DNA from 3 places in the Enterococcus faecalis genome. Region 2 is predicted to be linked to each of the others. Evidence: predicted binding sites of a transcription regulator. Region 2 holds the regulator's gene; each other region holds the start of a gene.
What was found. Region 2 encodes LexA, which represses DNA repair genes until DNA is damaged. Its sites were predicted from a motif close to CNAACANNTGTTNG; they were not measured.

Region 1: the regulator LexA is predicted to act here: its motif matches at 1,098-1,111, upstream of PYW42_RS04620 (Y-family DNA polymerase).
Region 3: the regulator LexA is predicted to act here: its motif matches at 1,045-1,058, upstream of uvrB (excinuclease ABC subunit UvrB).

What each region holds. Positions count from the first base shown of each region.
Region 1 is NZ_CP118962.1:925,012-927,221, reverse strand. Features, by position in the region: gene PYW42_RS04620 (Y-family DNA polymerase) at 1-1,067, opposite strand, end outside; gene emeA (multidrug efflux MFS transporter EmeA) at 1,219-2,210, opposite strand, start outside.
Region 2 is NZ_CP118962.1:1,367,638-1,369,847, forward strand. Features, by position in the region: gene queG (tRNA epoxyqueuosine(34) reductase QueG) at 1-594, shown strand, start outside; gene lexA (transcriptional repressor LexA) at 608-1,228, opposite strand; gene PYW42_RS06740 (DUF896 family protein) at 1,379-1,621, shown strand; gene tkt (transketolase) at 1,693-2,210, shown strand, end outside.
Region 3 is NZ_CP118962.1:605,071-607,280, forward strand. Features, by position in the region: gene PYW42_RS03045 (amino acid ABC transporter substrate-binding protein/permease) at 1-863, opposite strand, end outside; gene uvrB (excinuclease ABC subunit UvrB) at 1,142-2,210, shown strand, end outside.

The DNA of each region.
Region 1 (2,210 bases), 440 kb from region 2:
GTTCCCGCTAGATAATGTTCTCTAAAAAGGGCTAATACATAGGTGATCAAAACTTTTGTATTGTTTGTTGCAGGAATCGTTTGTTGTTTTCGCCAACCAGTTCGTCCTTCACGGTCAATTTGACCTTTGGAATAACCAACGTAGACTGTGATACATTCCGTTTGACAATGCGCTTTTCTTAAACGAGTAGCCACTTGTTCTGTCAGTTCCTTTAAGACTAGTTCAATCTGATCTCTTCGCGCATAATCTCTCGGTAAAATCTGACTATTTCCAAATGATTTTTCAGCTTTATGTGGTGCTTTTTTTCCTAAAAAGGTACGATCAATCCCCCATGAATGAGCATACAATTGAAGCCCCATCACGCCAAATGTTTCTTGTAAAAGATGCGGATTCGCTTGCGCTAACTCATATACAGAATCAATTCCTAAACGATTCAGTCGTTTAGCCATTCTGCGACCAATCCCACAAAAATCTGTCAAAGAAGGCAACTGCCAGACAGTATCTGGTACACGATCATACCGCCATTTTGCAATAAAATCTGGCGAATGTTTGGCGCCATTGTCCAACGCCAATTTAGCCAGTAACGGATTGTCCCCTATCCCAACGGTCACATAAATACCCACATGATTATAAACGACTCTTTGGATAATCCGAGCCATCTTATAGGCGGTTTCACAATGAAAATAACTTAAAGAAGCCGTTACATCAAGAAATGATTCATCTACACTAAACACAGAGTGATCTTCATCTGCGACAAACTTTTTATATAAATTATTGATTTCTTGATTTTTTTTCATGTACAAATTCATTCGTGGCGGGACCACATATAAATCAGGATGAGCGGGCACTTGATTTTTACGCGTAACATTTGAAACACCTAAAACTTTTTTTGCCATTGGCGATGCTGATAAAACTAATCCCCCCGCATTTTCGGCATTACTCATCACTACTAACATCGTTTTCAACGGATCTAACCCACGTTCTGCGCATTCTACACTAGCGTAAAAACTTTTGCAATCAATACAAAGAATATCGCGACTAGGTTCTTTTTCATAATCAAATTTCATAAACATCACCTCACTTGCAAAATCATTATACGAACAAACGTTCGATTAATCAAGCGAACACTGTTTATTTTTTTGTTTTTTTCAAGAACGGTCGGTGATCAAAAAAAATAAGTATTCGGAATTTTTATATTCCAAATACTTATTTTTTCTTTTACATCTTATTTCGATTTAAAAATAACGATAAAAAGCCCGTTCCTAACAGAATTACTGCTGAAACATAATAAGGGAAAAAGTGATTGATATCAAATAAAGCTCCTGCTGCCATTGGTCCTAAAATATTACCAAAACTTGTAAATGTCGAATTTAGTCCGTTGATGGTTCCTTGTTGATCTCCAGCATGTTTGGATAAATAAGTAGTTACTGCTGGTCTAAACAAGTCAAACGCTAAAAAGACAATAAACGTTGAAAATACAACAACTAAATTATTTTTTGTAAAGGCAATCACGGCAATAAAAATGGCACTTGCAAAAAAGGTTAATTGGATTAAACCCATTTCACCTATTTTTTGGACGATTGCATCAAAGAAAAACAACTGACAAATCAACGCTAAAATACCACTAACCGTAATCACGATTGCTATTTCACTTGTGGTAAAGCCAAAATTAATAGTCGCCATAATACTATAAATAGATTCGAACGCTTGCAGGCCAAAAGAGGAAATTAAGATAATCACAAATAATGAGGTAAACATTGGATTTCTTAAAATATCCATAAATGAACCTTTTTTCGCTTCAACAGCGGCTAAAATTCGTTTCTCCGGCTCCTTCAAAACAGTTAATGTCAAAATAAAACCAATAAACGCTAAAAATGCGGCCGCAAAAAATGGAGCGCGAATACCTAAATAAGCAATAAAACCACCAACTCCTGGTCCGATAATAAAACCACCACTAATTGCAGCTGACACAAGTCCCATCGCTTTCGGACGTTCAGAAATCGTGGTCATATCTGCCACAAAGGCTGTCACTGACGGCATTAATAAAGCGGCGGCAATCCCACCTAAACCACGAGAAATATAAAAACCGCTTTTCGCTTGGGCTAAACCAAATAATAACTCAGAAATTGAAAACACCAACATACCCGTCGCAATCATTTTTTTCCGACCAATTTTATCCGAAAGGACACCTGCGATTGGCGATGTGATTA
Region 2 (2,210 bases):
TGTACTCGTTGTATCACAGGGTGTCCTACAGGGGCTTTGTTAGGGGACGGTCGAATGAATGCTCAAAAATGTTTGTCTTATCAAACGCAAACAAAAGGCATGATGCCTGAAGAGTATCGGAAAAAAATGCGTAACGTCATTTATGGTTGCGACATTTGTCAGCTGGTTTGCCCTTATAATAAAGGAAAAGATTTTCATTTTCATGAAGAGATGGAACCAAAGATTGAAGAAGTTTATCCCAAATTGGCACCGTTATTAACTATTTCCAATAAAGAATTTAAACAGCAATTCGGACACTTAGCAAGCTCTTGGCGTGGTAAAAAACCATTGCAACGGAATGCTTTAATTGCGTTAGCGAATTTGGGCGGCCGTGAAGCTATCCCACAAATTATTCTCTGTTTAAATGATCAGCGTCCTGTCATTCGCGGAACAGCTGCTTGGTCGTTAGGTCAGCTCGCAAAAAGAGAACCCGAGCAAAGTTTAGAAGCTTTAAATTATCTACTTTCTGTAGAAACTGAAGCAGAGGTTATCGAGGAAGCTCAAAAGGCTATTTACTTGTTAACAAGCAAAAAAGGAAGCCGCTCAACAGAGTGACTTCCTTTTTTTATTAAATATGATTGCGATATAAACCAACAACTTTACCTAAAATTGTAACGTTATCTAAAAGAATAGGCGCTAATGCATCATTTTCAGGCTGCAAGCGGATATGATCTACTTCTCGGAAGAATCGTTTACAGGTTGCTTCATCTTCATCGGTCATTGCGATTACGATGTCGCCATTATTGGCATTCGATTGCTTACGAACAATCACTTGGTCGCCATCTAGAATACCTGCGTTAATCATACTTTCTCCTCGAATCATCAACATAAATAAAGCATTTTCTTCTGTACGTAAATCAGGAGGTAACGGGAAGAAATCTGATGCTTCTTCCACCGCTAAAATTGGTTCACCAGCAGTTACGACACCTAACATCGGAATAGTTGTCGGCTGAATTCCGATCTTTTCCAAGCCTTCTGGTGTTAATTCGATTGCTCGCGGTTTTGTTGGGTCACGTAAGATTAGACCCTTTTTTTCAAGACGAGCTAAATGTCCGTGAACGGTAGAAGTTGAGGATAAATCAACAGCCTTCCCAATTTCGCGAACGGTTGGCGGATAGCCCTTTAATTCGACTTGTTCGTATATATATTTAAGTACTTCTAATTGTCTTGTTTCTGTACGTTTCGCCAAAACCCGCACCTTCTTTCAATTGATAAAATTAGTGTACCATAAAATGCGAACGAAATCAAACAAGCGTTCGTGTTTTATAAATATCAGAATATAGTTGTTTTTTTAAGGCAGTTCTTATAATATAGACAGTGAGAGTAAGGAGGGATTTTGATGTTATCGAAAGAAAAAATTGCCCGTATAAATGAATTAGCGAATAAAGCAAAAGTGGAAGAACTTAGTGCGAAAGAAAAAGTCGAACAACAAGAATTACGTAAAGAGTATTTAGAAGCATTTCGTGGAGGGATGCGTCACCATATCGAAGGAATGAAGGTCGTGGATCAAGAAGGGACCGATGTGACTCCTGAAAAACTAAAAAAAATTCAGCGTGAAAAAGGACTTCACAACAGAAAGTAATTGCTTTCATTGTCGAAATAAGCTACACTATGAATAAAGGTAAAAAAAACCTAAATTAGGAGATGATTTTTTTGTTTGACAAGACAGATCAATTGGGCGTTAATACAATCCGGACATTAAGTATTGAAGCCGTACAAAAAGCGAACTCAGGACATCCTGGTTTACCAATGGGTGCTGCCCCAATGGCGTATGCACTTTGGACAAAACATTTAAAGGTGAACCCAACAACTTCTAGAAACTGGGTTGATCGTGATCGTTTTGTACTTTCAGCAGGCCACGGCTCTGCAATGTTGTACAGCTTATTACATCTATCAGGATACAACGTAACAATTGACGATTTGAAAAATTTCCGTCAATGGGATAGTAAAACACCAGGGCATCCAGAAGTGCACCACACAGATGGTGTTGAAGCAACAACAGGACCTCTAGGACAAGGGATTGCTATGGCTGTTGGTATGGCAATGGCTGAAGCGCATTTAGCTGCAACTTATAATCGTGATAGTTTCCCTATTATGGATCATTATACGTACGCAATTTGTGGTGACGGCGATTTAATGGAAGGTGTTTCTCAAGAAGCAAGTTCAATGGC
Region 3 (2,210 bases), 760 kb from region 2:
TCAAACGGAGCAAACGTAGAATCACTAGCAATCACATATTTCTCTTTTTTAGGAGTGATTTTTTTCATCTGTTCGCCAGCGTCTTGTGTGTTTGTTTCATCACCTGTCGCTAAGTAGTTGTTTAAAATTTTATCATAAGTACCATTGTCTTTAAGATTTTTCAAACCAGCGTTGAACTTTTTGATTAATTCAGGGTTTTGACCTTTTTTCACTGCGAAACCATAAGAACTGCCTGTTTCTTTATCGCCAACTAATTGTAATTTTTGGCCATTTTTCACTGCGTAGCCCAATACAGGATAATCATCAACGATTGCATCCGCTTCGCCGTTTTCTAAGGCTTTATAAAGACCCGTTGCATCGTCAAAATTTTTGATGGTGTAGTCATATTTCTCTTTATTTTTTTCAAGGAAGTTGGCACTTTCAGTTCCAACTTTAGCCGCAACCGTTTTGCCTTTTAAATCATCATATGATTTAATTTTGTCGTTTCCTTTTTTAACCGCTAATTGTAAACCGCTATCGAAGTATGGATCTGAAAAATCAAAGGATTTTTTTCGCTCATCCGTAATACTCATTCCAGCAATCATGCCATCAATTTGTTTAGATTGAATCGCTTGGACTGCACTATCGAAGCCTAATGGTTTTAAATCCACTTCAAAACCTTGATCTTTGGCAATCGCATCTAATAAATCAACGTCAATACCAATGTATTTTCCTTTTGAGTCTTGGAATTCAAAAGGGGCGAATGTTAAATCCGTTCCAATTGTATATTTCTTTCCTTCCGCATGTGCTGAAGTGCCACTAATGAATGTTAGCAGAGTTACCATCATCACAAAGAAAGAAAGTAAAAAGTGTTTCCTTTTCATAAAATACCTCCTAGTTTTGCATATTGAACAATTATATAGTAAGAAATAGGAAGCTGACAAGTATTTGAACGCTAAAAAGAGAAAAAAACTCTAATTTCCTTACATTGCATGTTATAAAATGTGACATAGAAATTAAGAACAAAAGATTAAGATCAGTTGAAGTCCGAAACAGCAAAAGTGGCGAAAATATGTTCGGTATGTTAAACTAATAAGTGGACATTCTGCCAGAATGGGCCGATAATTTAAGAGAAATTAGACACTTTGAGGGGGAGTTATAAATGATCGAAAGAGAAACTTCCAATACCTTTCATTTGGCTTCTAAATATGAGCCTGCCGGAGATCAGCCAGCCGCTATTGCTGAACTAGTTGACGGTGTCAAAGGTGGAGAAAAAGCTCAAATTTTACTTGGAGCGACCGGAACAGGTAAAACATTTACAATCTCTAATGTGATTCAAGAAGTGAACAAACCAACATTAGTGATTGCACATAATAAAACACTAGCTGGACAATTATACGGGGAATTTAAAGAATTTTTCCCAGATAATGCGGTCGAGTATTTTGTCAGTTACTATGATTATTATCAACCAGAAGCATATGTACCCTCAAGTGATACATATATTGAAAAAGATTCCAGTATTAATGATGAAATTGATAAACTACGCCATTCAGCGACAAGTTCTTTATTGGAACGAAACGATGTCATCGTGGTAGCATCAGTTTCTTGTATTTTTGGTTTAGGGGATCCGCGGGAATACAGTCAACAAGTTGTTTCATTACGTGTGGGAATGGAAATGGATCGTAATGAGTTACTAAAAAGCTTAGTCGATATTCAATTCGAACGAAATGATATTGATTTTCAACGGGGGCGTTTTCGTGTCCGCGGTGATGTGGTTGAGATATTCCCAGCTTCACGGGATGAGCATGCGCTACGTGTTGAATTTTTCGGAGACGAAATTGATCGAATTCGTGAAGTAGATGCGTTAACTGGTGAAATTGTCGGCGAAACAGAGCATGTCGCTATTTTTCCGGCAACACACTTCGTGACGAACGAAGAACATATGGAACACGCCATTTCGCAGATCCAAGAAGAATTAGAGGCACGTTTGAAAGTGCTTCGCAGTGAAAACAAATTATTGGAAGCCCAACGTTTGGAACAGCGAACTAACTATGATATTGAGATGATGAGAGAGATGGGCTATACGTCAGGGATTGAGAATTACTCTCGACATATGGACGGTCGCCAAGAGGGAGAGCCGCCGTATACGCTGTTGGACTTTTTCCCAGATGACTTCTTACTTGTAATCGATGAGTCTCATGTAACAATGCCGCAAATTAGAGGAATGTATA